DNA from 4 places in the Staphylococcus sp. AC872 genome. Region 4 is predicted to be linked to each of the others. Evidence: predicted binding sites of a transcription regulator. Region 4 holds the regulator's gene; each other region holds the start of a gene.
What was found. The regulator Rex, encoded in region 4, represses fermentation and respiration genes when NADH is low (regulators of the CRP and FNR family bind a similar motif). The targets are predictions, from matches to a motif close to TTGTGAAATATTTCACAA.
Positions count from the first base shown of each region.

Region 1: pflB (formate C-acetyltransferase) is a predicted target of Rex. The motif match lies at 6,521-6,538, and genes of this name have one in related genera.
Region 2: ACZ267_RS01185 (nitrate/nitrite transporter) is a predicted target of Rex. The motif match lies at 4,734-4,751, and genes of this name have one in related genera.
Region 3: ACZ267_RS01220 (nitrate reductase subunit alpha) is a predicted target of Rex. The motif match lies at 4,212-4,229, and genes of this name have one in related genera.

Region 1 covers NZ_CEEDKW010000001.1:599,558-608,163, forward strand. The annotation lists gene galU (UTP--glucose-1-phosphate uridylyltransferase GalU) at 1-525, opposite strand, end outside; gene ACZ267_RS02985 (YfcC family protein) at 830-2,224, opposite strand; gene ACZ267_RS02990 (hypothetical protein) at 2,365-3,237, opposite strand; gene pflA (pyruvate formate-lyase-activating protein) at 3,443-4,198, opposite strand; gene pflB (formate C-acetyltransferase) at 4,218-6,464, opposite strand; partial or broken gene ACZ267_RS03005 (M15 family metallopeptidase) at 6,803-7,470, shown strand; gene ACZ267_RS03010 (NAD(P)-dependent oxidoreductase) at 7,577-8,215, opposite strand; gene ACZ267_RS03015 (Rrf2 family transcriptional regulator) at 8,325-8,606, opposite strand, start outside.
Region 2 covers NZ_CEEDKW010000001.1:215,392-223,997, forward strand. The annotation lists gene ACZ267_RS01160 (cation:dicarboxylate symporter family transporter) at 1-784, opposite strand, end outside; gene ACZ267_RS01165 (DUF3139 domain-containing protein) at 1,033-1,398, opposite strand; gene ACZ267_RS01170 (nitroreductase family protein) at 1,527-2,156, opposite strand; gene ACZ267_RS01175 (MarR family winged helix-turn-helix transcriptional regulator) at 2,321-2,767, shown strand; gene ACZ267_RS01180 (Hsp20/alpha crystallin family protein) at 3,006-3,422, shown strand; gene ACZ267_RS01185 (nitrate/nitrite transporter) at 3,476-4,627, opposite strand; gene nreC (nitrate respiration regulation response regulator NreC) at 5,342-5,995, opposite strand; gene nreB (nitrate respiration regulation sensor histidine kinase NreB) at 6,018-7,049, opposite strand; gene nreA (nitrate respiration regulation accessory nitrate sensor NreA) at 7,059-7,511, opposite strand; gene narI (respiratory nitrate reductase subunit gamma) at 7,533-8,210, opposite strand; gene narJ (nitrate reductase molybdenum cofactor assembly chaperone) at 8,203-8,606, opposite strand, start outside.
Region 3 covers NZ_CEEDKW010000001.1:225,066-233,671, reverse strand. The annotation lists gene ACZ267_RS01240 (sirohydrochlorin chelatase) at 1-394, shown strand, start outside; gene nirB (nitrite reductase large subunit NirB) at 464-2,869, shown strand; gene nirD (nitrite reductase small subunit NirD) at 2,872-3,186, shown strand; gene cobA (uroporphyrinogen-III C-methyltransferase) at 3,177-4,103, shown strand; gene ACZ267_RS01220 (nitrate reductase subunit alpha) at 4,284-7,967, shown strand; gene narH (nitrate reductase subunit beta) at 7,957-8,606, shown strand, end outside.
Region 4 covers NZ_CEEDKW010000011.1:13,057-21,662, forward strand. The annotation lists gene tsaD (tRNA (adenosine(37)-N6)-threonylcarbamoyltransferase complex transferase subunit TsaD) at 1-920, shown strand, start outside; partial or broken gene ACZ267_RS11845 (MutS-related protein) at 974-2,597, opposite strand; gene ACZ267_RS11850 (ABC-F family ATP-binding cassette domain-containing protein) at 2,948-4,882, opposite strand; gene ACZ267_RS11855 (redox-sensing transcriptional repressor Rex) at 5,141-5,785, shown strand; gene ACZ267_RS11860 (hypothetical protein) at 5,812-6,117, shown strand; gene ACZ267_RS11865 (YeeE/YedE family protein) at 6,288-7,376, shown strand; gene ACZ267_RS11870 (sulfurtransferase TusA family protein) at 7,389-7,613, shown strand; gene ACZ267_RS11875 (LacI family DNA-binding transcriptional regulator) at 7,754-8,606, shown strand, end outside.

The DNA.
Region 1 (8,606 bases), on a different contig from region 4:
TAATGGATCGATAATACCGTAACGGTGTGTGTCTTCTTCAGCTACTTCTTGAACACCAATTACGGATTTACCTGTTTCATCGTAAACATCCATCAATTGTTTAATTGCTGGTGTGTCTGATTCCACAATGTCATCACCTAATAATACAGCGAATGGTTCATTTCCAATGAATTGACGTGCTGTATGAATGGCATGGCCTAAACCTTTTTGCTCTTTTTGACGAACATAGAAGATGTTAGCTAAATCTGTTGAGTATCGAACCTTTTCTAATAGGTCATTTTTCCCTTTTTCTTGTAATACCATTTCTAATTCTTTTTGGTTATCGAAATGATCTTCAATCGCACGTTTATGTTTACCTGTAACGATAATGATATCTTCGATCCCTGCTCTTGATGCTTCTTCAACAATATATTGAATTGTTGGTTTATCTAAGATAGCTAACATTTCTTTTGGCATTGCTTTCGTTGCTGGTAAAAATCTTGTCCCCAAACCAGCTGCTGGAATAATTGCTTTTTTAACTTTCACTCAAATAGCTCCCCTCGAATAACCGTTTAATCCCTCGAATAAATCATTTATTAGATTAATAATAAATATATATAGTATATGTATTACTTACATAGATTTATTCAATTTATTAAAAAGTTAAGTATTTACACCATATTATATTATCACAACATTCCACTTATTTTTAGTATTAATTTTTATAAATATTGTACTAGTCTGTATTGTGTAGCGATTTAAATTGACTTATTCTATAAAAAAACTGATTCTACACCTTAGATGTAAAATCAGTTTTAAATATTTTTCATTTATAAATTATATAAACTTACTAGTAACCTATCACCAGAGCGATGGACATCGCTGTAGCACAGATAATGATCCATACAACAATGAGTTTCCATGCAAATTTTAGCCATTGTGTATATGAAATGCGCGCAACTGCTAAAGCACCCATCAGTGTCGCTGATGTCGGGAATAAAATATTACTAATGGCATCTCCATATTGGAAGGCTAGCACTGTAATTTGTCGATTGATGTGTAGTAAATCTGAAATAGGTATCATGAGTGGCATTGTTGTTAAAGCTTGTCCTGAGCCTGACGGAATAAAGAAATTCAATATAAATTGTAAAACAAACGTCACCATGATGACTAATGAAGCAGGTACGTCAGATAATAGTGTTGTCATACCATGTACAATCGTATCGATGATTTTACCATTTTCTAATAACACGACAATCCCTTTAGCAATACCCACGACTAACGCACCATAGAGAATATCTTGCATCCCTTTAACTAGTGCATCAAATGTTCCATTAAATCCAAGTCCAGCGACTAATCCTGCTACGATACCAGCCAATAGAAAGTTGGCACTCATTTGTGTAAAGGTCCAATCATACTTAAAAATACCAAATACATTAAATAAAATCGCACCAAGAATCAATGCTAGACTGAAAGCTTGCCTCTTACTAAAATGTTGATATTCAATTTCTGTATTAAGTTGTCCTTCTTCCTTTTCCAACTCATAAACAATACTCTTCGACTTATTCTTTTTAACTTTTTGACCGTAAAGCATGACTGTAGTAATAGCTGCAGTGAGTATAAAGACGTATATAATCGTACGTAATCCCCAACCAGAGAACAATGGTAACTCAGCTACTTTTTGCGCAATACCAACAGTAAACGGATTAAGCATACCACCCATAAATCCGCTTCCGGCTCCTAATATGACTACCGCTGCACCTGTTAATGCATCATAACCAAGTGTACGAGCAATCAACACTCCTATAGGTACAAAAATAATCGTCTCCTCTGATAATCCGATAGAAAACCCTAAAATGGAAAAGGCCGTCATCGTCAATGGAATCATTAAAAAATTGGCTTTGCCTAATGTACGCATTGCTTTGTTCACACCATTTTCAAATGCACCTGTTTGGTGAACTATCCCAAATGCACCGCCTACTAAAAATACATAAAATACAATTTCACCGCCACTTACCAAACCTTCTGGTACTGCTCTAAAAATATCTAAAAATGATAAATGCTGATTCGCAACTTCATGGTAAGAACCAGAAACAACTACTGTTTGACCACTTTTCTTTTCTCGTGCATATTCCCCTGCTGGTATCACATAAGTCATTATCCAAGCAAATATAATAACCATTAATAATAAAGCATACGTATGAGGTGTTTTAAATTTGAACTTCTTCGATTTTTCTTTTTTCATATGATTAATCCCCTTTTTAAATCATTGAAGTTAATATTTTTATACCGATACCCTATTTTCAGAAAATTAACAATAATTTATTTAGAAATTTAAAAAGCGCTTAGTAACCTTGATATGTCACTAAACGCTTCATCGATTCATTATTCTTCTGATTGATTACTCATTTGCTTTTCTTTAACTTTATTACCATTTTGATCGAGTTTAATTATTTTATCTTTCTCACTCTTATATGTACCCATGATTTCCCCATCATGATTACGATAATTCACTGTCCAATTACCATCGTTGTCTATACGGATGTTATCCCAAAGGTAGGTTTTATTATCTAATTCGCCATCAAATTCACTGATTTCATTATAAATTTGGCTTCTCATATGTGCCATCGTATTAGCAGCGTTTTTATCTGGATCATCTGCTTTTTGTGCTGCACCACTATCAACGATTTGTATTTTCTTTTCCATTTCTGGTAAAGATCTATTATCTTTATTTGCTTTATATAACTGATTAATATCTAGTTCCTTACCATCTTTAGATAAAGAAGCATAATCATTTAATGCACCTTGTGTACCACCTATAAATATTTTATTTTTATTTACACCTATAACAGAAGCAAACTGACCTTTCGTTGGATATACTTGATAAAACTTCATGCCATCGGGTGCATTTTTTATAGAATCCACTTTCTCTAACATTAGATCTTCCATTTGCTTTTTCTCAACTTCAGATCCCTTTTTATACTCATAAATGCCTGTTAGGATTTCATTTTTAGTTAACATATATTGATCTGCTTCGTCAGCATAAAAAGCTAATGTTAATTTTTTCTTTTCTGATAATTGAGTCACTGACGTACTTTTGTTTTCATTTTTATTATCTTGTTTTTCTTTATTACTATCATTTGTTTTAGACGCTTGCTTGTTTTCTTCTTTCTTATCTGTTGCGTTCGATTTTTCACCTGAATGACAACCTGCCAAAACTAGGAATGCTGATAAACTTAATACGAAAATTCTTTTCATCAAAATGACTCCTTTCAAAAATATATTTATTAATATAAATGTAAATAAAACACTTATTAATATCAAGACAATTCAGAATATTGTATTTAATAACTTCACATATTATTCTTTTTACAAAGATATTTGAATAATTAAAAACACACCAATTCCAATAAGGAACTGATGTGTTTGTGAAGGGTGTGTAGTGTTATGGGTTTATTTCTTTTTATAATGTAATTGAGATCTTCCCTTTGAAATTGACGTAACGGTAGGCTTTTTTGACCGCTTCATCGTCGGGTGGTTCAACATTTTCTAATTGATATGGGATGCCTAAATTTTTCCACTTATACACGCCGAGTTGGTGATAGGGTAAGATTTCAAATTTTTCAACGTTATCAAGAGAATTAATAAATTCTCCAAGTTGAATGAGATCTTCTTTATCATCTGAGATACCTGGCACTAGGACGTGACGAATCCATACAGGTTGTTTCATATCTGACAATTTACGGGCAAATTTGAGTATATGTGTATTGGGTTTGCCTGTTAATTGAATATGTTTTTCATTATTAATATGCTTTATGTCTAATAATATAAGATCTGTATGTTTCTGTAGTTCATCAAAGTGTCGGTTAAACGCTGGTGTATCATTGACGCATCCTGCAGAGGTATCAAGACACGTATGTACACCATTTGCTTGTAGTTCTTTGAATAACGCTTCTAGAAATGGCATTTGTAGTAATGGCTCGCCACCGCTTACGGTCACGCCGCCACCAGATGCATCAAAGTAAGGTTGATACGGTAATATTTCATTAACCATTTCATCTACAGTAACTTCTCTAGATGGTTCATTGATTTTCCAAGTGTCTGGATTATGACAATATAAACATCTTAATAAGCAACCTTGTGTAAATAATATATATCTAATACCTGGTCCATCGACTGTGCCCATACTTTCGACGGAGTGTAAGTGTCCTTTAAGCATTTTGCTCCCACCTTATTTTCTACATTTGTTCGTGGAATGTACGTGAAATGACATCCAATTGTTGTTCGCGAGTTAATTTAATGAAGTTAACTGCATAACCAGATACACGGATTGTTAATTGTGGATACTCTTCTGGATGTTCCATTGCATCTAATAATGTTTCTCTGTTAAATACATTGATATTTAAGTGATGACCATGTTGCATTGCATAGCCGTCTAACATACTTGTTAAGTTTTTATTCTGAGCGTCTTCTTCTTTACCTAATGATTTTGGTACGATACTAAATGTATTTGAGATACCGTCTTTACAGCAGTCATAAGGAATTTTAGCAACAGAACTTAATGAAGATAATGCACCTTTTTGATCTCGACCATGCATTGGGTTTGCACCTGGTGCAAATGGTTCGCCAGCTTTACGACCGTCTGGTGTGTTACCTGTTTTCTTACCGTAAACAACGTTAGATGTTATTGTTAATACACTCATTGTATGTTCTGAGTCACGGTATGTTTTATGACTACGTAATTTTGTCATGAAGCGTTCAACTAAATCGACTGCGATATCATCCACACGGCTATCATTATTACCATATTTAGGGAAATCGCCTTCGATTTCGAAGTCTGTAACTAGGCCTTCTTCATTACGGATAGGTTTTACTTGTGCATATTTGATTGCTGATAAAGAGTCAGCTGCTACTGATAAACCAGCAATACCTGTTGCCATCGTACGAATAATATTTGTATCATGTAACGCCATTTCAATACGTTCATAACTATATTTATCGTGCATGTAATGAATGATATTTAATGAATTAATGTATACACCTGCAAGCCAGTTCATCATTTTTTCAAATTTCTCAAATACTTCATCATAATCTAATACGTCTGAATGGATACCTTCATAACTTGGACCTACTTGTTTGCCAGATTTTTCATCTTTACCACCATTGATAGCATATAGTAATGTTTTAGCTAAGTTAGCACGAGCACCGAAGAATTGCATTTGCTTACCGATTTTCATTGCTGATACACAACATGCGATACCATAGTCATCACCATAGCTTTCACGCATTAAATCGTCGTTTTCATATTGAATTGAGCTTGTTTTAATACTCATTTTTGCACAATAAATTTTGAAGTTTTCAGGCAATCTTACTGACCAAAGCACAGTTAAGTTTGGTTCAGGTGCTGGACCTAGGTTATCTAATGAATGTAAGAAACGGAATGAGTTTTTCGTAACTAATGGTCTACCATCAATACCTACACCACCGATAGATTCAGTTACCCAAGTTGGATCGCCAGAGAATAATTCGTTATAGTCTGGTGTACGTGCAAATTTAACGATACGTAATTTCATAATGAAGTGGTCGATAATTTCTTGTACTTCACTTTCTGTAATGTCACCGTTTTTCAAATCACGTTCAGCATAAATATCTAAGAATGTTGATGTACGTCCTAAACTCATGGCAGCACCATTTTGTTCTTTGATTGCTGCAAGATATGCTAAGTATAACCATTGCACCGCTTCTTTAAAGTTAGTAGCTGGTCGACTTAAATCAAATCCGTACATTTGTCCTAGTTCTTTTAATTCATTTAAGGCACGATATTGTTCGGATAATTCTTCTCTTAATCTAATCACATCTTCTGACATTTCAGTAGACATTGTATTAAAGTCTTTAAGTTTTTCTTCCATTAAGAAGTCAACACCATATAATGCCACACGACGATAGTCACCGATGATACGTCCACGACCATATGCATCTGGTAATCCTGTAATTATTCCAGCTTTTCGACAATTTAACATTTCTCTGGAATATGCATCGAATACACCTTGGTTATGCGTTTTACGATAGTCTGTAAAGATTTTTTCTGTTTCTGGATCTAATTCATAACCATATGCTTCACATGCTGCTTTAGCCATACGAATACCACCGAACGGTTGCATTGAACGTTTAAATGGTTTCTCTGTTTGCACACCGACAACTGTTTCTAAATCTTTGTCTAAATATCCAGCGTCATGTGATGTGATTGTGGATGCTACTTTCGTATCCATATCCCACATACCACCGCGTTCACGTTCTTCTTTAGATAATTGCATCACTTGGTCCCATAATTTTGATGTTGCTTCAGTTGGACCTTCTAAAAAGGCATCGTCACCTTCATATAATGAATAATTTAGTTGAATAAATTCTCTCACGTCTACATGTCTATTCCAACGACCATTTTTAAAACCTTGCCAAGCACTAGTATGATGATTTGTTTCTAACATACTGTTCGCCTCCATTTCGTTTTGTTAACGTTTTCACATGTAGTGTAGCATGTTTATTGTGATAATTTTCACAAAATTTATGACTAATTTTCAACTAAAATATGGCTGATTAGCGAACCTGTATCTTAAATTAATACAGAATTACATTTTTATTCACTGTTACATAACAGATTTATAAATATCATAAATTCAAAATTAAAATACTTACATAAAAACCAAATGAATTCATTTCTTATATACCATTATTATACTAATAAAATATGTTAAACTTATTTCGTGTACAATTAGTTGGGTATTTGGTAAATCACGTTAACAATATAAAAGGAGTTTTGTGTGGTATGAAAAAGTTGTGGACTGTGCTATTGATGGGATTACTAGTACTATCAGCATGTTCAAATTATCATTCTGAAGGAAAAAATGAAGCGAGCAAGCAAGATAGTAATAAACAGAATCAATCTCACAAGAAAGTTAAAAAGATGGTAAAACTTATATTGACGGTATCTTAATGGTGAATAAGCAAATTAAATTACCAAAAGACTATAATCCTGGGGAAAATCCTAAAGCAGTGAAAGCATTAAATAAAATGATTACTGATGCGAAAAAAGATCATATCAATTTATACAAAATTAGTGGCTTCAGAAGCTATCAAACTCAAATTCAATTATTCAATAATTATAAAGCTAGAGATGATGAAAAAGCAGCTAATAAATATAGCTCTAAACCAGGTCATTCAGAACATCAAACTGGTTTATCATTCGATGTGGGTGCACAGGGATCTGATAAAAACTTATACCGCAGTTTTGGTAAAACCAAAGAAGGTCAATGGATTAAACGCCATGCAGATGAATATGGCTTTATTATTAGATATGGTAAAGGCAAAGAAAATGAAACTGGCTATCAATATGAGCCATGGCATTTACGCTATTTAGGTAAAGAGAAAGCCAAAGAAGTCAAAGAGTCTGGCCAAAGTTTAGAATCTTATTTAGTTTTATATCCTAAAAAATAATAAAAATAAGGCTGAGATACATGATGGATAATGTGAGTGATTGTGTGATATGTACACATCAACTCATAACCAGTCCTCATGAATATCTCAGCCTTTTTTAATTCTATTATTTTGCTTCTCCCACAACAGTAAAGCGTTCATTAATGTGTTGAGGATTTTCAATTTCGTCTACTAATGCAACGGCATAATCTGCATAACTGATATAGCTATTTCCCTCAGAATTAACAATTAATTGATCTTTACCAGATTGGTAATGACCTGTTCTAACACCCTCTGGATCAAATTCTGCAGCAGGGCTTAGGAATGTCCATGTTATACCTTCTGAGTTGCGTAATTCTTCAAGGTTTTGTCCTTGACCACTTGCTGTAGGTTTAACAATATCAGGAAATTCTGGTGTGTCGATTAATTGAACTGTATGTGCATCATCTACATATAGACTTCCGGCACCACCAACAATAATTGCTCTTGTATTTGTTCCTTTTAAAATATCAATTAAATGACGGCCTGCATTGATATGTCCTTCTGAATCGCCTAATGGTTCACCAAAAGCATTAACAACAACTTCAAATGATGCTATGTCTGTAGTTGTTAAATCATGAATGTCTTTCTCGATGATTTCTACTTCCGTATTTGTTATTTTTGATGCATTTCTCACGATGGCAGTTACTTGATGTCCTCTATCTAAAGCTTCTTTTAATACAAGTTGTCCTACTTTACCTGAAGCGCCTATAATTCCTATTTTCATTGTGAAACTCCTCCGTTTATCTCTTTTAAGATTAATTACATTTTGAAATGTGCTTATCATTGATGTAACTGTAACAGTTACAGTTACATAAAGTCGAATAACGAATACGCTATTCATTATGTTGCAATACTTGATTAACGATATCGTTCATTGTCACTTTCGCTAGAACACCTTCCATAGCATCTTGTGCTTGCATTAATATAATCTCTAACACCCCTTGAATGTTAGCACCTACCACACAGTTCACGTTCGTGTCTTCATGTATCTGAAACAATTGTCCTTCTTCAACCACATCTACAGCATGATATACATCTAATAATGTAATATCTGATAACGGTTTTAGTAAGTATAGACCGCCATTGCCACGATACATATCTACTAATTGTGCACG
Region 2 (8,606 bases), on a different contig from region 4:
TAATTGAGAAAATACTTATGCCACACATTCTTGCTACAATTCCTAATACTACAACTACAAAGAATACCATCGCGAAGACGACAACTAATACAAGTTTAAGTAGAGGAAGTAAAGCTGATGCACCAAATGTAATAATTGTTGTACAAATAAATGCAAAGACACCTAATGGTGCTAATTTTAAAATTTTGTTAATCATCCAGAAAACTGCTTCTAATGTACCATTTAAGAAAGATTTAACTGGTTCTGCTTTTTCACCGATGGCAGCTAAGCCTAAACCGAAGAATACAGCAAAGAAGATAATTGGTAATAATTCTCCTTTAGTTAAAGCTTCAAAAAAGTTTGTAGGTACAATGTTTACAATGGTATCAATAAAATGGTTACCATATGTAGATTGTTCTGCAGCGTGTGCAGATGATTGATATTTAGAAATATCGCCCTTTGGTAGTTTTGATGGATCAAGTCCAGAACCTGGTTTAAACAAGTTACCGAAGATAATCCCAAGACCAATAGCGATTGTTGTTATAATCTCAAAGTAAAGTATTGTTTTCCATCCATAGCGACCTACGGTTTTCGACTCCCCTACGTTCGAAATAGATAACGCTAAAGAACAGAACACAACTGGAATAACGATCATTTTAATTAAATTTAAAAAGACGTCTCCAAATGGCTTTATGTAGTTAGCCGCTTCTTCATTTCCATATAATATAAGTCCAACGACAACACCTAGAACCAACGCAATTAATACTTGCACTGGAAGGCTAATTTTTCTCTTGAATAGAGCCATATTGCAAACTCCCCTTCATCTGACATCACTTAATTATATCAGATAACTTAAAAATAGCTATAATTTTTTAAATAACAAATACAAATAATTGTGTTGAAATTTCTAAATAATTGTGAAACCAGAGTATTTTACTACGGTTATTTTTCCCACTTTCATTGTTATAATCATAATTCTAGCCTAATATCAAACTTACACAATAAGAAAAAAGGTTACCGATTTTTTCAATCGATAACCTAAAATTATTTGGGTTAATTTGAAGGTTTATAATTTTTATTAAAGTAATTGTGTTTGGCACTTTTTAAACTTTTCTTAGTTTCAGTATCAAAACCTTCTGCAAAGATACCTTTTCTTGTACTTATCGGCTGTATGACATAAGTTACTTTAGGCTCGTCTTTATAAATAACTTCCTTATAATAGACACCTTTTTTAGCGCTATACAAAGTTTCTTCTTTTTTTATCTTATCTTTTAAATGATGTTCTTTAAGATAACTATCGACCATTTCAATATTTTTATGGCCTTGATATGTTTTAAGTGCGAAGAAAAATGCAAATGCTAAAACTAATGAAATGATTAATATAATAGCGATTCTAATTAATTTCTGTTTCCTACTCATTTTATAGACTCCTTTTGCCTTATCTTAATTAGTATGAACGAAAAGCATACATTTTTAAAGTCTTATAAAACTTTTGTAACAAAATATTCTTATCTGAATTTTGCACTTAAAAGTTTGGTTCAAGTTTATTATAGATATTGTCTAACATCTTCAAGTGGTAAACGTACTGAGTCATGTGCTTCTTGTGCACCTTTACCTACTGCAATAGCTACCACAGGTACAAAACGCTCACTATCTAAACCTAACACGTCTGCAATATTAGCTTTATCAAATCCACCGATTGGATTCGTATCATAGCCATGAGATTTAGCTACAAGCATGAATTGCATAGCCATTAAACTACTATCAATATTGACGATATCTTTCATACCCTCTCTAGATAGCCCTTTATAATGAGGAAGGACCCAACTTAACATTTTATCTTTTATTTCTTCGGTCATATGTTTCTTACTTACTGCATCACTATAAATTTGTTCAGCTTTTTCATAATTTTTCAAGTCACCAAAAACAATAATCATCGCGGACGATGTATTCACTTGTCTTGAGTTCATCCCAAATGAGGGTAAGATTTTTTCTTTACCTTCATCCGAATCTACTACCATTATTCTCCACGGCTGCATATTTACGGATGATGGTGCCTTAGTTGCTTTTTGAATCATTTCATCCATTTCTTCGTGACTAATTTTATATTCAGTATCAAATACTTTTACAGATTTTCTTCCTTTTAATACATCATTAAATTTTGAGATTCTTTCCATTAAGTTCTCCTCTTTCTTTATAAGTCGTTTGATATTTCAAAACAATTAATTTTTATTATAATTTTGTAATTTTTAAATGAAAAGCAATTTGCCTATATCACTTCAAACGGCACTTGACAAGTCATACACTTCATAATATTGTTAGCTTAACAAGGAGTGATTTAATGTATGTAGAAAATAGTTATTTAAGCAAACAATTATGCTTTTTATTCTATGTTTCATCAAAAGAAATAATCAAAAAGTATTCTAGTTATTTAAAGGAATACGAACTCACGTACACTGGTTATATAGTGCTAATGGCGATTGAAGAAGATGAGAAACTTAACATCAAAACTTTAGGTGATAGAGTTTTCTTAGATTCAGGCACTTTAACACCATTACTAAAAAAATTAGAAAAGAAAAATTACGTTGTTCGAACTCGTGAAGAAAAAGATGAAAGAAATCTTCAAATTTCACTGACAGATCATGGTAAAAGTATTAAAAAACCATTATCTGAAGTGTCATTAAAAGTATTTGGCGAATTTGATATCGACGTTAACGAAGCTAAAGAATTAATCAACCATCTTCAAATGTTTGTTTCTAAAAACTTTGATAAATCCACGGAAAAGTAATACTTCTATAGAGAAAAAGACAAAAGTAAACTTTCCCTCAACATTCATATCTTTCTTTTATTCATGTAAATCCAAGTTATGTGAACCAATGTTTCATATTGTAAGCTTTTGTCTATATTCTCTAGAACGAGTAATCACTCCATGAATCCTTTTTACTTTACCTCACCCTAAACAGTACATATAATGAATTTACAATTAAATATGATTCAAATTTAGTTAATCAAAAGGAGCGAATAGTATGCCTAGTAACGACTTCTTTAATAATTCATTTTTGAAAAATGACCCTACTGATATGTTTAGAGACTTAGGTAAACAAGTTTTTAATCAGTTTTCAACACAAGCATTTCCAGCTAATTTATATAATGAAAGCGATCATTATTTAATAGAAGCTGAACTTGCAGGCGTTAAAAAGGAAAATATATCATTAACTTTTGATCATCATACATTAACGATTAAAGCTAATAAGTATTTAGAGCCTCATAATGGACAAGCACAATTGAATGAACGTTCTAACGGAGAACTTGTGCGTCGATTTGAATTTGAAGATGTAGATAAAGATTTAATCAAAGCAACATTTGAAGATGGCGTCTTAAATATTCGCTTACCTAAACAACAACAAGAATCTGAAGACGCAACAACTATTTCTATATTATAAATCAAAATATAACACCCTCGTCACGGTATAACCATGATGAGGGTGTTATTTATTTATGCTTCTTTTTTATTTAAATGAACCATTGTGATTAATGCGATAAGTCCAAAAACAGCTAAAAAGATAAATGCTAAATGACTTGAACCAGTCATACCTGTAACATATGTGATTACTAATGGTGGGAAAAAGCCGCCTAGTCCCCCCATCATTGATACAATACCATTTGCTGATCCAGCTTCTTTCGCAAAATATGAAGGTACTAATTTAAAAATAAGACCATTACCAATACCTGCACATACACTTATCATTAAACATCCAATGGTAAATAATGCGATGTGATTAGAAAATCCTAAAATTAATGCACCTATAATCATAATGACAAAATCTACCATCAGAACTTTAACTGCATTTAATTTATCACCTAGTATACCTCCGACTGGTCTCAAGAAAGTCGCTAAAGCAATAAATATACCTGAACGAATACCTGCATCTACTTTATCTATACCAAAATGTTGAACAAGATAGTTTGGCAAAAATAGTCCAAAGGCTACAAACGCACCAAATGTAATAAAGTACCAAAGACTTGTATAGTATAGTTTATAATTTTTAAATAAGATTTTCATTTGAGCTATTAGTGGCACTTTTACTTTAGGCTCACGATTATCCCCAAATATAAACATTAATACTGCAAATATAGCAATAATAATCAAATAACTTCTAACCGTTGTTTGCCAACCAATAATCCCTGCAATTGGCGGTGCTAAAAAGGATGAAATGGCTGTCCCTATATTTCCCATACCATAGATACCATTTGCTAATCCTACTTTATCTTTTGGAAAATATTTTGGAATTGATGTAACACCTACTGAGAAGATGGCACCACCAACACCAAGAAAGAATCCAGATATCATCATCATTTTTGGTGATTGTGCTTGTCCTAAAAAGTAAATTGGAAATAAAAGCACTATAAAGCTACAGAAAAACACCCATTTGGCTCCAACAATATTAGTTAAATATCCAAAAGGGACACGTAATATTGATCCTAAAATTACGGGTATTGCTAAAATAATGGATAGTTGTCCCGCTGATATTTTAATGTCTTGAGAAATAAACGGCATTAATGGAGAAATAATACTCCAAGCCATAAAACCAACCACTAAGCTAAGTGTTTGTAATGTGAGTTGAAATCCACCTTTTGTCTTGTCCATATTTTTACCCTCGTCGAATTCATTTATTTATTAGTACTATGTGGGCCTGCCTTTTAATAGCAGTATTAATGAACATAGAACTAATCTTAATTTGATTTTATCTACTTTGTGAAAAACTGAACATTAGGATAATCCCTTATTTATATAAGTAATTCCCCTATTAAAAGGTTCACAGTAGCTTTCACTACTGCGTATGAGGGTGAAGAACAGAAATTTTATATTTCGTCGTTCTTCCCCGGCACATGATGACTAGGTGAGTTACAAGTATCACGTAGTAACTTACCAGTCATCCACTGCCCCTAACCATTAAAATGGAAGTACTTTTAAGGATCACAGTAGCTTTCACTACTGCGTATGAGGGTGAAGAACAGAAATTTTATATTTCGTCGTTCTTCCCCGGCATATGATGACTAGGTGAGTTACAAGTATCACGTAGTAACTTACCAGTCATCCACTGCCCTTAACCATTAAAATGGAAGTACTTTTAAGGATCACAGTAGCTTTCGCTACTGCGTAAGAAGTACTAACCATTAAAATGGAAGTACTTCTTTAAATGCATTAGAGCCCCTAATCGCTAAAGCGATTTTCTTCTTCAGTTCGCCTTAGCTTGCGCTAATGCATAAGAGCCCCTTATCGCTAAAGCGATCATTCTTTCGGTTCGCCTTAGCTTCACTAAGGCATAAGAGACCCTTATCGCTAAAGCGATAAGGGTCTCTAAAATTCTAATAGTTTCTTTTTCATGGTGTATTCTACGAGTTCTGGTTTTGATTTTAATTCTAGTTTGTTCATAATGTGTGTTTTATGTGCTTCTACGGTTTTTACTGATACAAATAGTTTTTCTGCTATTTCTTTATTACCGTAGCCTTTTGCTATTAATGGCAATATCTCTAATTCCCTTTTGGATAACACTTTGAATGGATCTGATGTATCTGTATATTCCTGATTACTACTGTTTACAAATTCATTGACTAATGAGGTTGTTAATTTCATATCCACATATGTCTCACCATTATAAACCGTTCTAATAGCAAGCAATAGTTGTTCATCAGGTGCGTTTTTCAAAATATAACCTTTCGCACCGTTCCTCAATACATGAAATAAATACTCTTCATCATCATACATCGTTAAGATTAAAATCTTAGTTTCAGGAAAACTTTCATGAATTTTACTCGTTGCGATAAGTCCAGATTCACCTGGTGGCATACTTAAGTCCATTAATAGCACATCAGGTTTAAACTCCATGACTTTTTGATAGGCTTCTACACCATCAGCAGCGGTAGCAACTACTTCCATATCCTCTTGATAATTCAATATCATAGAGAAACCGGTTCTAACAACTGCATGATCATCGGCAATAACTATTTTCAACATTATTCCCCCAAAAATTAATTTACAGTGGTACTTCTAAAGTAATAATCGTTCCTTTACCTATATGCGTTTCTATGTTTAAATTCCCTTCAACAAGTTCTGATCGCTCTTTCATTCCATATAACCCTAGTCCCGATCCTCTTGGCTTGGAAGATGGATCAAATCCTTGTCCTCGATCAATAATTTCAGCGATTAAAGTCAATTCATTTTGCTGAATAGTGACTTCTACTTCACTAACACCAGCATATTTTAAAGCGTTATATACAGCCTCTTGAACAACTCGATAAACGACTGTTTCCACTTCACTATCAAATCGATGATTGACAATGTTAGAAACATAATTGATTTGCATACCATAATTTTCTTCGAATTGTTTAAAATACGATTTAAATGCTGCCTCTAGTCCTAAATCATCAAGGGATGCAGGACGCAATTCAACTGATAAATGTCGGACATCATCAACGAGTTGTGACATTAATCCTTCAATATTTTTAACATCTTCTAATATCTTCTCTTTATCTTGTTGATATTTTAACAAACGTAATTGAACATCAATATTCAACATTTCTTGAATAACACTATCATGTAATTCTCTAGATATACGCTTACGTTCATTTTCTTGTGCAGAAATTGTTTTTCTCATCATTCGACGTTGATTCATTTTTTCTTGTCGTTCAATTTGAGGTGCAACATCTTGCAAAGTAAATGCGTTGATGCCTTTAACCGGATCAATTGTAATATAAGAAGCTGTAAATGGTGCGATTTTTCTGTTTTTTGTTTTCATAAATACTTGGAATTGAGAGTGATGAGGTTGTTCTACATCTAAAAAGCAATCTTTACATGACTGTAAGTCATACTCATTCGTGTAACCCTCGCATCGTCTGCATATCGCATTTGTCATCGCACTATAATTTTCTTCTTCCGAAATGACCTCTTTAGCCGCTTCATTCATTGCTATGACTTTTCCGTTATTATTTACAAAAACAATCTTCTCATTTGTACTTTCAAAATAACGTCTTAACAACACTTCAAGTTGTTCATTATTAACCGTCAAGTTAATCACCTAAATTTCTTCATTAAATATCCCTAATTGTTCATAAATATCTATATCATACACATTTATTGGTAATGGTTTATGATTTCTTTGGCCAAACAACATGACACCATACACTTGTTGTTGATACCAAAGTGGAATCGCTATGACCGCGGTTAAATTTTCACTGAGTAATATAGGAAACTTAACCTTTTCATCAGGTGTTAAAGCCATGTCTACATTAGCAATTACCATTCTCTTTCCCGTTTTCATCACATTACCAGCTAGACCTCGCCCTTTACGCAAAATAATCAATTTATATCTATCATTCTTATTGCCTGACACATATTGCCATTTTATAGGTGAAAAGGTGCTCGCTGATTCATAAAAAGCTAACGCTGCAAAATCAAAACCTTGTTCTAATCTAATTCTATCAATATTTTCTTGAAAATTTTGGCTTTCAAACATTGAATCTGGCATCATACTATTTCCACCCTTGAATTACTATAGTTTATTTTTTCGGTAAATAATGTACCTTCTATTTGTATACGATAAGGGTACACTCCATACATGAACTAAACGCGTAAATGGCCAACACGCAAAAATGGTAAACCCTAATAACATATGCAATTTAAATTGCAATGGTACATTGGTCATCAAATCTGCATGTGGTTTAAACATAAAGAGTTGTCTAAACCAAACTGAAATGGTTTCACGATAATTAAATTCGATATGCATCATATTAGTAACTATTGTAGAGTAACATCCCATGAAGATAATGATTAATAAAAGAATATTAACAAAAATATCTGAAAATGAACTTAAACGTCTCACATTTTTGAGTGTAATTCTTCTAGCGGTAAGTAACAACATACCTATTAACGTCATTATACCAAAAATACTACCAATATATACTGCCCCAAAATGATACATATGTTCACTAACACCTAATGAATCCATCCAATATTTCGGTATGACAAGACCAACGACATGTCCAAAGAAAACGGGAATTACGCCTAAATGAAATAGTAAGCTTCCCCATTTCAATCTCTTTTTTTCAATTAATTCGCTAGACTTTGCTGTCCAAGAAAACTGGTCATACTTAAATCTTGCAATGTGTCCGATGATAAATATAGCAATACATAAGTATGGATATATGACCCATAAAAATTGATTAATCATGTTGAGCCACCCCTTCTGGCACTTGTAAACATAATTTCAACGTCTTTCTTAATGCTTGAATGACATAACCATATGGATGGTTAAGTTTTCCAAGTTCATTTGCCATGACATATGTTCCATCTTCAATAATCATAATGACTAATTGAATATTTTCTTCTGCCCTTTCATCACCACGCCATTCTATAGTTTGTAAAAATTGTAGCATCAACGGTAGATAATCTGACAGTTCATTATCTACCATTTTCAAACCAAACATTTCGTACAATACTTTAAGTTTTGCTAACATTTGCCCTCGCTCTTTTTGCGTATCAAATTGATTATATGTCATATATAAAGGGGCTTTTTTGCTAAAATCAAAGGTATCTGTATATATTTGTTGAATTTCAGATAACGTAT
Region 3 (8,606 bases), on a different contig from region 4:
AGTAGAAAGAAGAATAGAGGATGTGCATCTTGCTGATCAAGCCTCCAAGACAGCAACGGTTATTATTGCACACGGTAATGGTAGCGGCCGTTTTACAAAAGCACATGATGAACTTAAAGCATTTGTGGAAACCATCGACTCGAAGCGACCTGTATATGCAAGAGCTTTATATGGCGTTTTAACATTCAGAAATGATTTAGACGAGATATCAAAACAATATGATGAATTAATTATCGTGCCACTCTTTTTATTTGATGGAAGATTGGTCAATAAAGTAAAACGATTCATTGATGACATGGATATTCATTGTAAACTACACATTACACCGTCAATCAATTTTGATGACGCATTGAGACTTATTATACGAGAACGTCTTGAAGCACTCCAATTTTAAAAATAACAACATGTGCCTTTATATCTAATCCTTTAAATAACTTATCTATAGTGATAAAGGGGCATATATATGACTAAAAACAAATTAGTGATGATAGGAAATGGCATGGCTGGTTTGAGAACTATCGAAGAAATTTTGGATAGAGATCCGCAACGTTTTGAAATTACCATTATCGGTAAAGAAGCCTATCCAAATTATAATAGAATCATGTTATCTAATATTTTACAAAATAAAATGACTGTAGAAGAAACAATCATGAATTCATATGACTGGTATGCAGAACATGACATTAAATTGGTTAATAACGATCCAGTGACGATATTAGATAGAGCAAATAAGACTGTTATAACTGAGAGTGGGCTATCCTTTGAATATGATCAATGTATAATTGCCACAGGTTCAAAAGCATTTGTTTTACCTATTCCAGGATCTGATTTACCAAGTGTTATTGGGTGGCGAACAATTGATGATACTAAACGCATGATGGAGATAGCTCAAACTAAACATAAAGCAATTGTTATAGGTGGGGGACTATTAGGATTAGAATGTGCTAGAGGGTTATTAGACCAAGGTATGGAGGTAACCGTAGTACATTTAGCAGAATGGCTTATGGAAATGCAATTGGATCGAAAAGTAGGTCAAATGCTAAAAAATGATTTGGAACAACAAGGTATGCGATTTGAATTACAAGCGAATACCCAAGAAATTCTCGGTCATGAAGATGTTGAGTCCGTTAGATTAGCAGATGGACGTGTGTTAGAAGTGGACTTAGTTGTTATGGCGGTAGGTATTAGACCTTATACTGAGGTAGCTAAAGCGGCTGGTTTAGACGTTAATAGAGGTATTATCGTTAATGAATTTATGCAAACAAATGATCCAAATATCTTTGCTGTGGGAGAATGTGCAGAATGTGAAGGTAAAGTATATGGTTTAGTTGCACCATTATATGAACAAGGTATCGTTTTAGCAGACTATTTAATAAATAAGGAAACTAATGGCTACCATGGCTCTACTACATTTACCTCTTTAAAGGTATCAGGGTGTGATTTATATAGTGCAGGTATTATTCAAGAAACTGACGATATTCATGGTATAGAGATATTTAATAGTATCGATAATAATTATAAAAAAGTATTTTTAAAAGATGGAGAAGTTGTCGGTACAGTGTTATATGGGAATACAGATGATGGTTCTCGCTTCTATAACATGATGAAAAAGCACGAATCTATCGAAGACTATACGTTGGTCTCTTTATTAACAAAAGGTGGAGAAGCTGCCAATGTATCTATTGAGGATATGGCAGATGACGAAACAATTTGTGGTTGTAATGGTGTCAATAAAGGCACAATTGTAGAAGCGATTACTAAAAACGGATTAACGTCTGTAGCTGAAGTTACAAAAATGACTAAAGCAGGAAATTCATGTGGGAAATGTAAAGGCCAAATCGCAGACATTCTACAATATGCATTAGGTGATGATTTTATAGCCTCTAAACCAACTGGTATATGTGCTTGTACGGATTTATCACGAGATCAAATTGTTACTCAAATTAGAGCAAAAGGACTCAAAACATCTAAAGAAGTGAGACATGTACTCAACTTCAAAGATAAAAATGGATGTCCAAAATGTCGTCCTGCTATCAACTACTATTTGAACATGATATATCCAAATGAGCATAAAGATGAAAAAGAATCACGATTTGCCAATGAACGTTATCATGCAAATATTCAAAATGACGGTACATTCTCCGTTATCCCCCAAATGCGCGGTGGTGTTACAGATGCAGATCAACTTATTAGACTAGGAGAAGTCGCTAAAAAATATAATGTACCACTTGTTAAAGTTACAGGATCTCAACGTGTGGGATTATATGGATTGAAAAAAGAAGAACTACCAAGCGTATGGGAAGACTTAGGCATGCGTTCTGCTTCAGCTTATGGTAAAAAAACACGTTCAGTTAAAAGTTGTGTTGGTAAAGAATTCTGTAGATTTGGAACACAATATACGACTCAACTTGGTATTAGATTAGAGAAAACATTTGAATATATTGATACCCTACATAAATTCAAAATGGGTGTATCAGGATGCCCTAGAAGCTGCGTGGAATCTGGTGTGAAAGATTTTGGTGTGATATCAGTAGAAAATGGTTTCCAACTCTATATCGGAGGTAATGGCGGTACTGAAGTAACAAAAGGACAATTACTAACTACTGTAGAAACAGAAGATGAAGTGATTCGTATTTGTGGTGCATTGATGCAATATTATCGTGAAACTGGAATATATGCTGAAAGAACTGCGCCTTGGTTAGAACGTCTTGGTTTTGAAAATGTGAAAGAAGTATTGTTAGATCCCGAACGTCAACAAGCACTTTTCGATAGAGTGATGGAAGCGAAACAAGCGATCCAAGAGGAACCTTGGCAAGCAATCGTAAATGATAAAGCATCACAAAAAATCTTTGAAGTTGAGAGGGTTTAATCATGAAACATATGGAGAAAATTAAAGTGTCCCGTATAGATGAGTTAACACCATTAATTGGTAAGAAAGTATTCGTAAACGATAAAGAGATTGGTTTGTTTTTAACAAATGAAGGAGAGATATTTGCAGTCAATAATATTTGTCCTCATAAAGAGGGGCCTTTGTCAGAAGGTACTGTTAGTGGAAACTATGTTTATTGTCCTTTACATGACCAAAAAATTGATCTTAAGACAGGTGATGTTCAGGAACCAGATACTGGTTGTGTAGAAACGTATCCAGTAGAAGTCGTAGATGGAGATATTTTTATATGCCTTTAAATCGATACGGAACTGTCTACTTAGTAGGTGCAGGTCCTGGTGATCCTAATTTATTAACTAAAAGAGCGCAAAGACTCATTGAAAATGCAGATATTATATTATACGACAGATTGGTTAATCCCTTTATATTGCAATATGCTAAACCAGATATAGAAATCATTGATGTTGGTAAGAAACCATATACTAAACATATTCAACAAGAGGCCATTAATCAAAAAATGATTGAAGCGGCAAGTAAACATCATCATGTGGTTAGGCTTAAAGGAGGCGACCCTGCTATATTTGGACGTGTCCAAGAAGAAGTAGAAGCTTTAGTTGAATTAAATATCAACTTTGAAATAGTGCCGGGGATAACATCGGCAAGTGCAGCAGCACAATCCATGAACTTAGGTCTAACAATGAGAAGTATAGCTAAAAACGTTACTTTTTCAACAGGTCATTTTAAGGATTCAAAAGATAATGACATTGATATCAGTACATTAATAAATAAAGGAACGCTAGCTGTTTATATGGGGGTTAAACGACTACCTAGAATTATTTCGCAAATCAGACAGTATACATCGTATGATTACCCAATCGCAATTGTTTTCCGTGCCTCACTTTTTGATGAACAAGTATTGACTGGAAATATAAGTAATATCGAACAAAAGTTAAACCAGTATAAAGTAGAAGGATTACCAGGCATTTGTATCATTGGAGATATCATCAGCTATTCACAACCCCAAATTAAGACTAAGCATAAAGAAAAAATATATATTGTAAAAGGCGATAGAAACCAAGCATTAGAAAAATGTGAATTACTATATGAGCAAGGTTATGGATGCATGATTGAAGTAGATGAGACGTATCATTATTCTCAACAAGCATTATACAAAACAGTGTTAAAGCAGTATACACATCAGTTTATTGAATTATAAGCACAAAATGAATATTAATGATAAAGCAGTGTCTATCTAGAATAGGCACTGCTTTTTTGTAGTAGGGAATTTATAAGTGCAATTAGGACATTCCCTAATATATAAATATTGTGAAAAAATGTACAATCTAATTGAAAAGATTGGAACGCATAGATGAAGTAAAGGTCTAGGAGGATATTTATGGGCAAATTTGGATTAAATTTTTTTAAACCAACTGAAAAGTTTAATGGTAATTGGTCAGTACTTGAAAGTAAAAGCAGAGAATGGGAAAAAATGTACCGTGAACGTTGGAGTCACGATAAAGAAGTGAGAACTACCCACGGCGTGAATTGTACTGGGTCTTGTTCATGGAAAGTTTTTGTTAAAAATGGCGTCATAACATGGGAAAATCAACAAACAGATTATCCTAGTTGTGGTCCAGATATGCCAGAATATGAACCGAGAGGATGCCCAAGAGGTGCCTCATTTTCATGGTATGAATATAGTCCATTAAGAGTTAAATATCCCTATATCAGAGGGCAACTTTTAGAATTATGGCAAGAAGCACTTGAAGAAAATCATGGAAACAAAATTGCTGCATGGGCATCTATTGTAGAAGATGAAGAAAAAGCCAAACGTTATAAACAAGCGCGTGGTATGGGTGGTCATGTACGATCAAATTGGAAAGATGTAACTGATATTATCGCTGCTCAATTACTATATACCATAAAAAAAGATGGTCCAGATAGAATAGCAGGATTCACGCCTATTCCAGCGATGTCTATGGTGAGCTATGCAGCTGGTGCACGATTCATTAATTTGTTGGGTGGAGAAATGTTGAGTTTTTATGATTGGTATGCCGATTTGCCACCAGCATCACCTCAAATATGGGGAGAACAGACAGATGTCCCTGAATCAAGTGATTGGTATAACGCTGCTTACATGATTATGTGGGGTTCAAACGTACCATTAACAAGAACTCCAGATGCACATTTCATGACAGAAGTACGATATAAAGGCACTAAAGTCATTTCTATCGCACCAGATTATGCTGAAAATGTAAAGTTTGCAGATAATTGGTTGGCGCCTAACCCAGGCACTGATGCTGCAGTTGCGCAAGCAATGACACATGTTATTTTACAAGAATATTATATCAATAATCCTAATGCACGATTCATTAATTATGCTAAACAATATACAGATATGCCTTTTGTATTAATGTTAGATCAAGATGAAAATGGTTTGAAAGCAGGCCGATTTTTAAGAGCAAGTGATCTTGGACAAGATACAACAAACGGAGAATGGAAGCCTGTGTTATTTGATAACTTATCAAATCAACTAGTTGTTCCAAATGGCACGATGGGGCAACGCTGGGAAGATGGTAAACAATGGAATCTTAAATTAGAAGATGAAGCAGGCAATGATATTCAACCTAGTCTATCCATGGATGAAAGTGATTTTGAATTACAACAAATTCAATTTCCATATTTTGATAGCAATGGCGACGGTGTCTTTGAACGACCTATACCTACTAAGAAGATTAAATTAGCTAATGGTGATGAAAGATATATTACTACTGTATATGATTTGATGATAAGTCAATATGGTATCAAACGTTTTAATCATGAATTAGAAGCAACGGGATATGACGATGCACATTCTAAATATACGCCTGCCTGGCAAGAAAACATTACAGGTATAAAATCTAGCCTAGTCATTCAAGTTGCAAAAGAATTTGCTCAAAATGCTATAGACACAGAAGGACGCTCAATGATTATTATGGGAGCTGGTATCAACCATTGGTTTAATTCCGATACAATTTATCGTTCTATTTTAAATTTAGTTATGTTATGTGGCTGTCAAGGTGTCAATGGTGGTGGTTGGGCACACTATGTTGGACAAGAAAAATGTCGACCTATCGAAGGATGGAATACGATTGCATTTGCTAAAGATTGGCAAGGGCCTCCACGCTTACAAAATGGGACAAGTTGGTTCTATTTCGCAACAGATCAATGGAAGTATGAAGAATCAAATGTTGATAAATTGAAATCACCTTTAGCGAAGCATATAAAACATCAACATCCTGCTGATTACAATGTGACAGCAGCTAAATTAGGCTGGTTGCCTTCGTATCCACAGTTTAATAAGAATAGTTTGTTATTCGCTGAAGAAGCCAAAGAAAATGGTGATGATTCAAATGAAGCCATCTTACAACGTGCGATTAATGAAGTGAAAACGAAGGAAACAAAATTTGCAGTAGAAGATCCTGATTTAAGAAAAAACCATCCTAAAACATTATTCGTATGGCGTTCTAATTTAATTTCTAGTTCTGCTAAAGGACAAGAATATTTTATGAAACATTTATTAGGTACAAAATCAGGATTATTAGCATCACCAAACGAAGATGATAAACCTGATGAAATTCAGTGGAGAGAAGAAACAACAGGTAAATTAGATTTACTCGTATCGCTCGATTTTAGAATGACAGCGACGCCATTATATTCAGATATTGTTTTACCAGCAGCAACTTGGTATGAAAAGCATGACCTTTCTTCTACTGATATGCATCCTTATGTTCATCCATTTAATCCAGCCATAGATCCATTGTGGGAGTCTCGATCCGATTGGGATATTTATAAAACACTCGCTAAAGCAGTGTCAGAAATGGCGAAGGATTATCTACCAGGTACATATAAAGATGTCGTAACAACACCATTAGGTCATGATTCTAAACAAGAAATAGCCACACCATTAGGTATAGTAAAAGATTGGTCTAAAGGTGAGATAGATGCCATACCAGGTAAAACAATGCCTAACTTTACCATCGTAGAACGTGATTACACATTAATTTATGATAAGTATGTTTCTGTTGGACCGAAATTAGAGACAGATAAAGTAGGGGCGCATGGTGTTAGTTTTAGCGTGAAGGAACAATACGAAGAATTAAAAAGTATGCTAGGGACTTGGAATGATAAAGATCCTAAATCTATCAAAAATGATAAACCTAGAATTCACTCTGCTCGAAATGTAGCAGATGCAATGTTAAATCTTTCATCAGCTACTAATGGCAAATTATCACAAAAATCTTATCAAGATTTAGAAAAACAAACAGGTATGACGCTAACTGACATTTCAAGTGAACGTGCGTCTGAAAAAATAACATTTTTAAATATTGGTTCTCAACCTAGAGAAGTTATTCCGACAGCAGTGTTCCCTGGCTCAAATAAAAATGGACGACGTTATTCACCATTTACAACAAATATAGAAAGACTCGTACCATTTAGAACGTTAACTGGTCGTCAAAGTTACTATATTGATCATGAGATTTTCCAACAATTTGGAGAAAGTTTGCCTATTTATAAACCTACATTACCACCGATGGTATTTGGTACTAAGGATAAGCAAATTAAAGGCGGTACTGACACTTTAATATTGCGTTATTTAACACCACATGGCAAATGGAATATTCACTCTATGTACCAAGACAATAAGCATATGTTGACGTTATTTAGAGGTGGACCAACAGTATGGATTTCTGATGAGGATGCAGTTGAACATGACATTCAGGATAACGATTGGTTAGAAGTATATAACCGAAATGGTGTCGTTACAGCGAGAGCTGTCATTTCACACAGAATGCCTAAAGGTACAATGTTTATGTATCATGCACAAGATAAACATATTCAAACACCTGGTTCTGAAATTACTGATACTAGAGGTGGTTCACACAATGCACCAACACGAATTCATTTGAAACCAACACAACTCATAGGTGGCTATGCTCAAATTAGTTATCATTTCAATTATTATGGACCAATTGGAAATCAAAGAGATGTATATGTAGCAGTAAGAAAGATGAAGGAGGTCAATTGGCTTGAAGATTAAAGCGCAAATAGCAATGGTGTTGAATTTAGATAAATGTATAGGTTGTCACACTTGTAGCGTTACCTGCAAAAACACATGGACAAATCGACCTGGTGCAGAATATATGTGGTTTAATAATGTTGAAACAAAGCCTGGTACAGGTTATCCCAAACGTTGGGAGGATCAAGAGCACTATAAAGGCTGCTGGGTATTGAATCGGAAAGGGAAATTACAACTTAAATCTGGTAGTAAGTGGTCTAAAATAGCACTTGGAAAGATTTTCTATAACCCTGATATGCCATTGATTCAAGATTATTATGAACCCTGGAATTATAACTATGAGCATTTAACAACAGCTAAGGCAGGTCAACACTCTCCAGTAGCAAGAGCCTACTCTGTTATTTCTGGTGAAAATATGGATATTGAATGGGGACCTAACTGGGAAGACGATTTAGCTGGTGGTCATGTGACTGGGCCTAAAGACCCTAATATTCAAAAGATAGAAGAAGATATCAAGTTTCAATTTGATGAAACATTTATGATGTATCTACCAAGATTATGTGAACATTGTCTTAATCCAAGCTGTGTTGCGTCTTGTCCATCAGGTGCTATGTATAAAAGAGATGAAGATGGCATCGTTTTGGTTGATCAAGATGCATG
Region 4 (8,606 bases):
GTCATAAGCGCTTTGGCGGTGTAGTACCTGAAATTGCTAGTCGTCACCATGTCGAAGGGATTACGACGACAATAGATACCGCTTTACAAACTGCAAATGTGACTATGAATGATATCAATGCTATTGCTGTAACTCAAGGGCCTGGACTTATAGGTGCGTTGCTCATAGGTATTAATGCGGCAAAAGCACTTGCATTTGCATATGATTTACCGTTAATACCAGTTCACCATATTGCAGGACATATTTATGCGAATCATTTAGAAACACCGTTAACATTTCCATTGATGGCTTTAATCGTTTCTGGTGGTCATACAGAATTGGTTTATATGAAGAATCATTTAAATTTTGAAGTCATAGGTGAAACAAGAGATGATGCTGTAGGTGAAGCATATGATAAAGTAGCACGTACCATTGATTTACCCTATCCAGGTGGACCTCAAATTGATCAATTAGCAGCTAAAGGTGAAGATACGTATCAATTTCCTAGAGTTTGGTTAGAAAAGGGAAGTTATGATTTTAGTTTTAGTGGGCTAAAAAGCGCAGTTATTAATCAATTGCATAATCAACGTCAAAAAGGACAAGAGATTGTACCAGAAAATGTTGCTACAAGCTTCCAAAACAGTGTTGTTGAAGTGTTAACGACTAAAGCTATACATGCTTGCAAAGCGTATAATGTTAAACGATTAATCGTTGCTGGTGGTGTGGCAAGTAATCGTGGGCTAAGAGAAAGTATTGCTAAACAATGTGAAGACAATCAAATTCAATTAACCATACCTACACCGAAATTATGTACTGACAATGCAGCGATGATTGGTGCAGCAGGTCATTATCTTTATTTAGCAGGCATTCGTAGTGATATGTCAATGAACGGAAAAAATAACATTGATATTGAAGATTTTTCAATTGAAACCTTATCATAATTAAAAAGTCAGTAGTGCGAGATTAAATATATTCTCGTACTACTGACTTTTTATTATATATCCTTAACTTGTTGTTTGGCACGTTCATAAATATCAGAAGGAAATTGTGTCAGTCTTAACAATTCGATTGCATTTCTTGTATTAGCTTTACCCGGTTTGATTTTAAAGTCAAACGCAATGGAATCATCTTTAATTGATTCATTAAAGTGGTAATTTGTAAAAGATATATTTAATAAATTTGATAATTCAATATCATGAGTTGCTGCTAATACGTAGTAATTAGGCAGATGAGATAAATAGGTTAATACTGATTCGGAAGCGGCAATACGTTCCGTAGTATTGGTTCCTTTAAATATTTCATCAATGAAGCAGTATACTTGATTCTCCGTAGAAATATTGAATAAACGACGAATTGATTTTAGTTCAGCCATAAAATAACTATCTCCTGATAAGACGTCATCAGCATTAGCCATTGATGTATATACTAATCCAGGCACATATTTAAATTGAGAGGCTGTCGCAGTGTCAATTGTTTGAGCCAAAATAAGATTAAGTGCAACAGTCTTCATGAAGGTTGATTTACCAGACGCATTCGAGCCTGTTAATAAAATATTTCGATTGAGATTTAAATCATTTGGAATAGCATTGTTGATTAATGGATGTACAAGTTGATTAAATTTACATAATTGTTGATGAGTATTACTATATTGAATGATTTCTGGTTCGCAATATTCTTGCAATGTCTCTTGATATAAAGCAATGGCATAATGATTATCTAAATGGCCTATATAATCATAGCATTTTAATACTTCATTTATGTATTTATAGTAACTATGCTGAATAGTATGGAAAATTAGATAATCTAACATAAATATAGTTTTAATCAATAAAACAAAGGCTGATGCTAAGTCTACGCTTTCGATTTTGGCTAATATACCACTCAAATAACGTGCAGTTTTAAAGTGATTGAAATTGACGTCTACTTGTGGTGTTCCCTCTATCTCAGTAAGATTTTTAACACTGTTTTAAAATATAAGCAGTATAAAAAATGGTTTTTAAATCTTGTTCAAATGTTCGTTTTAAACTGACCGATAAAATGATATTGATCATGCAAGCTATGACGAATATCAGAATGCCATTTGACGCATCAAAGCATGTATAAATTAAAGCGATAATCGGTAATAATGGTGCTAGCATAAATATTTTTTGACACTTAATAGGTGTGAGTTGATCGGGAAAATGGGGATAAACACTTTTACCTACTAAACCTAACCGTAATGAAACTTGATTCCTAAACGATGTATCTTCTTTAAAACGTTTAAGTAATATTTTATTGTTTACTTTATACATCCTACGTAAAGTAGCATATAAACGCATTTCACCAAGTGCTGTGAAATTGAAATTCATACTTTGAAATAAGGCATCCATATTTAAGTCAGACCAAGTTTTGTCATCGACAAGTTGATGTTCATTATAATGATCACTATAAGTTTGAAATTGATAATCATATTTCGCATTTGGCCTAATAAATTTTTCTATCTTTTCTTGATTAGGCCATAAGCCGTTAATTTTATTAATGAACTGTCTTCTATTGACGATTGATGTAATAATACTAACGACGGTGGTTAAAATAATAACGCCTAATACAAATAATAAAAATAACTGTACATCGTCCATTGAAAAACTCCTTTATGTATAGTTATTTTAATTATTTCATATCATTTAATATGAAACAATCAATGATAATAATGAGAAGTTAGAAGTTATGTCAATAGGGAACATGCGTACTTATCAACAATAAGTGCACAACTTGTGGATAAGTGGTGTTAATTTTTGTGGATATAGTATATTTTCATCTGAATAACTTTTAAAAATAGTTACATATTACTTGTGGATAACTAGGATAACTCTGTGGATAGCTTTCATATAGGCAATAATCATTGTTAATAATAATCAATAAAACGATAGAAAAAAGACACTAAAAAGTAGAAACTCTACTTTTTAATGTCTAGTAAAATAATAGTTATTTATAATTTTTCTTGTAATTCTTCCCATTCCATCATTGCTTGTTCTAATTCTTGTTCGGTGTTTGATTTTAATTCCGCTAATTCATTGGATTTAATAGGATCACTATAAACATCAGGTTGTGTAAGTTGATAATCAATGTCTTCGATCTTTGCTTCACATGATTCGATGATAGCTTCACGTTGCTCGATTTCACGTTCTATTTTGCGTTGTTCGCGACGACGTTGTTTTTGATTTTCATATGATGATGTCGATCTCTGTTTGGTGCTTGGGTTATTTGTAGACTCAATTTCACTTTCCGCTTTAGCTTTTAGAGCAGCAGCTTCTTCTGTTTTTTCAATATAATATTGGTAGTCACCAAGATACATTTTGCCACCATCATGATCTAAGTCAAATACTTTATTGGCTAATTGATTGATGAAATATCTATCATGGGATACAAATATTATAGTACCTGCAAAATGCTCTAAAGCTTGTTCTAACATTTCTTTTGAATCTATGTCGAGGTGATTGGTAGGCTCATCTAAAATAAGTACATTATCACGTTGTAACATTAACAAGGCTAGTTGTAGTCTTGCTTTTTCACCACCTGATAAATCATTGATGATTTTTTTGACATCGTCTTGTACGAATAAAAAGCGTCCTAATACTGCTCGAATATCTTTTTCGTTCATATTTGGATATTGGTCCCACACATAATCTAGAATGGTTTTATTTGATTTGAATTCAGCTTGTTTTTGATCATAGTAACCAATTTTCAAATTAGCACCAAATGTGACTTCGCCACCGAGTTGACGTTGTCTTTGAGCAATGGTTTTAATCAAAGTGGTTTTACCGACACCATTTGGCCCTATAATTGCAATGTGATCGCCTTTGGATACTTCCATATTAATAGGTTTAGTAATAGGGGTATCATCATAACCAATTTCTAATTGTTTGATATGCATGACGTCATTTCCGGTATTTCTATCAAATCCAAACTGGATATTGGCACTTCTTGCATCAATCATAGGTTTATCTATACGTTGAATTTTTTCTAGGGTTTTACGACGACTTTTTGCCATGCCACTTGTTGAAGCTCTTGTAATATTTTTTTCTACAAATGTTTCTAATCTTTTAATTTCTTCCTGTTGTTTTTCATATTCTTGCATACGTTTTTCATAATATTTATCTCTTTGTTGAATAAATTGTTCATAATTACCAATATATCGTTTGACGCTACCTAAAGCGACGTCATAAACTTGTGTAACGATTTTGTCTAAGAAATATCTATCATGACTGATAATGACAATTGCACCTTTAAAGTAGCGTAAATAATCCTCTAACCATTTTGTGGTTTCTAAATCAAGATGGTTGGTAGGTTCATCAAGTAATAATAAATCTGGTTCATTTAACAACATTTGTGCCAGTGATAATCTTGTTTTTTGACCACCACTGAAGTCATTAATAGGTTTATTAAAGTCATCTTCATTAAAATTCAACCCATGAAGAACTGTTTTAATTTTACTATCATATTGATAACCTTCTAGTTGCTCAAATTGATTTGATAAAGATTCATATTTTTCTATATGTGCTTGATAAGTAGGGGTATCATACGCATCTGCATGTGCAGCTAACCAATCGGTTTCTTGTTTGATTAATAATTCCATATTTTTTATATGTTCAAATGGTTTTGACATTTCCTCAAATACAGTGGCGTTAGAGTCTAGTGTCATTTGTTGTGTCAAATAGCCCATCTTAAGATTTTTAATCTTTGAAATATGACCACTATCATAATCTTCAACGCCAGCAATGATTTTCATAAGTGTTGATTTACCGGCACCATTTCGTCCAACAACACCTATACGTTCGCCTGTTTTTACTTCAAAATCAACGTTAGTAAAGATATCTTCACCATCGAACGATTTAGAGATGTCATTAAGTTGTAAAAGTATCATCCGACTTCACCTTTCTAAATATGCGATATCATTATAAACTATACATATAGTTTGATATGTTTAAATATTTGTTTATCATATTAATATTTATTTTACAGTATTAAGCTGTGTCTTGAAACTAGGATATTTATTTTTAAATTTTATTAATGTATAATTAGCAAGTATTCATTGTAAACAATTATTTGGATTTTTATTGTTGCAAACATATATACATAAAATTAAATTGAAACCGTTTAGTGTCGAAGGGAGACAAATAAAATGGCAAGTAACGTTAAAATTCCTCGAGCAACTTTAAAACGTTTACCGTTATATTATAGATTTGTTAGTAATCTAAAAACTAAAGGTATTGACCGTGTTAATTCTAAAGCTATTAGCGAAGCATTACAAATAGATTCAGCTACGATTCGTAGAGATTTTTCATATTTTGGCGAATTAGGTAAAAAAGGTTATGGCTATAATATAGATAGTTTAATTGAATTTTTTAAAGCTGAAATTAGTGGTAGTAATGATATTAAAATTGCAATTGTTGGTGTAGGTAACTTAGGTCGAGCATTATTAACATATAACTTTTCAATTCACGATGAAATGACAATTACAGAAGCATTTGATGTGAATCAAGATGTCATCGGTGAACAAGTAGGCCGTGTAGTTGTTAAAGATAGCAAGACTTTAAAACAAACGTTATCAAAACAAGATATTGATGTAGTCATTCTCACTACTCCTGAACATGTTGCTCAAAGTGTTACAGACGAACTTGTTGAATCTGGTATTAAAGGAATTATGAATTTTACGCCAGCAAGAGTAAGTACACCAAATGATGTTCAAGTACATCATATTGATTTAGGTATTGAATTACAGTCCTTACTATTCTTTATGAGAAATTATGATGAATCAATGAAATAGCATATTGGTCATTAGGGGGACTCTTTATGAATGGTAAATTTTTGATTCAAGTAAGTTGTATGTATAAAGCTCATTTACCTACATTGATATACATTCCCGGACAATTGGTTTTGAACGAGCATACACTAATATTCAAGTCATATTATACAAATCATAATCCTTTAAATTTAGATATTGATGTAAAAAAAATAATTCGTTACCAAGTACGTAAGGGATTACTAGGACATAAATTATTTATTTATTATAACCAAACTTGGTATAAATTCAGTCATTTTAAATCAAAAGACATACAAACGTTAGTTCATCATATAAATGAAATACAAGCGCTTTAAAATAGCGATATTTAATAGTACATCTTAAAGAGGTGTACTATTTTTTAGTAAAGTGAAAACTACATTCAATAAAGATATGCATTGGGAGAACTAATTTAGATAGTGAACTTGAAATATAACACTTTATCCTGTAAAATAACTTAGTATTTATATCGGAAAAGGGTGAAAATATGGTTTGGATGATTATAAGCGGTTTGATTGTCGGTGTACTATTAGGATTCGTAATGCAACGAACTCGCTTTTGTTTAGCAGGCGGTTTTAGAGATATGTATGTACAAAAAAGTAATAAAATGTTTTATGCTTTGCTTGTTGCGATTACAGTTCAAAGTATTGGTTTATTCATTTTAACAAGTTTAGGCTTAGTTAATGTTCCAGCACATACATTTCCAATTGTTGGTACAGTTATCGGTTCTTTTGTCTTTGGCATAGGTATCGTATTAGCAGGCGGTTGTGCTACTGGAACATATTATAGAGCAGGAGAAGGTTTAATAGGTAGTTGGATTGCACTTATTTTATATGCATTAACAAGTGCTATGACTAAGACAGGTATTTTATCACCAGTTCTAAAAGTAATTAACCAACCTACAAATGAAAATGCTAGTATGGCAGATACATTGCATATTCCAAATTGGATTTTAGTCATTCTTATAACGATTATTACTTTAATATTGGTGACTAAAACACTTAAAAAACCTAAAGTAGCAGTTCCTAAATTAAAACAAAAGTATACAGGTTTAAGACATTATTTATTTGAAAGAAGGTATCATCCATTTGTAGCAGCAATTGCAGTTGGATTAATCGCATTATTAGCTTGGCCAATGAGTAGTTCTACTGGTAGAGATTATGGATTAGGAATTACGACGCCTTCAGCAAATATTGTTAATTTCTTAATTACTGGAAATACTCAACTCATTGATTGGGGCGCATTTTTAGTTGTAGGTATATTCCTTGGTTCCTACATTGCTGCTAAAGGTTCAAAAGAATTCAAATGGCGTTTACCAGATAAGAAAACAATTAGAAATAGTGCAATAGGTGGTATTTTAATGGGCTTTGGAGCCTCTGTTGCAGGTGGTTGCTCAATCGGTAACGGTTTAGTTGAAACGGCAACAATGAGTTGGCAAGGTTGGATTGGCTTAGGTTCAATGATTCTAGGTGTATGGTTTATGAGTTACTTTATTTTTATTAAACCTATGAAACAATTACAACAATCGACTAAAAAACAACAAACAACAGTTAAACAACAAACGCAAACGACGTAAGGAGGATTTATAATGGTATATGAATTAGGTACAGTTGGGATGGTTTGTCCTTTCCCATTAATTGAAGCACAAAAGAAAATGACTGAATTAGATCTTGGCGATGAATTAAAAATTGATTTTGATTGTACACAGGCAACTGAGGCAATCCCTAATTGGGCGGCAGAAAATGGTTACCCTGTTACTAATTATGAACAACTCGGTGATGCATCTTGGACAATTACTGTTCAAAAAGCGTAAAGTACTGATAAATATAGACAGAGCATCCTACATAGGGTGCTCTTTTTCATTTCAAAGAACTAGAAAATAGTATTTAAAGCGATTACATGTATGATAGAATAAATATAAGTTTTCCAAAATATGATGGGTGAGTAACTTTTATGAAAAATATATCGGATATCGCAAAATTAGCAGGTGTATCTAAAAGTACAGTTTCTAGGTATTTAAATAATGGATCTGTAAGTCAAAAGACGCGTATAAAATTAAGTAGAATTATTAATGAACATGACTACCAACCGAATCAGTTTGCACAAAGTCTAAGAGCGACTCAAACACGTATTATAGGTGCAATTATTCCAAGGATGAACTCTTACGCTGTTGATGAAACAGTCAAAGGTATAGTAGATCAATGCCAACGACATAACTATCAATTACTACTAAACTACACTGATTTACATATGGATGCGGAAATAGAAGCAATTGAAACTTTATCTCGAAGTAAAGTGGATGCAATCATTTTAATGGCAACCGATATTACTAATAAACACTTGGAAGTAATTGATAAAGCTAATGTACCTGTCATTATAGTTGGACAAGAATACCCTGGATTACATAGCATCACGCATGATGATTATCAAGCAGGATTAAAAGTGGGTGAGTGGGTAGGTCAAAACCAACCACAACGTGTTGTATTTTTTAGTGTTACTGAGAAAGACATTGCAGTGGGTGTACATAGAAGAAATGGATTAGTCGACGGCTTATCAAAATATCAAATTGAACCAGATATATTTGAAACCTCTTTTAAATATGAAGAAGCATTACAAGACATTGAACAAACGTTAACAAAGATCAATGATGCTGACGTCATTATAGGTGCGACCGATGCGATTGCATTGGCTATTCATAAATATAGTTTTAATTCAGATCAATTATTAAAACCAACAATGATTCATGGATTTGGTGGAGACCCTATGACACAAATAGTTTCACCAATTATTCGAACGATACAGTTTA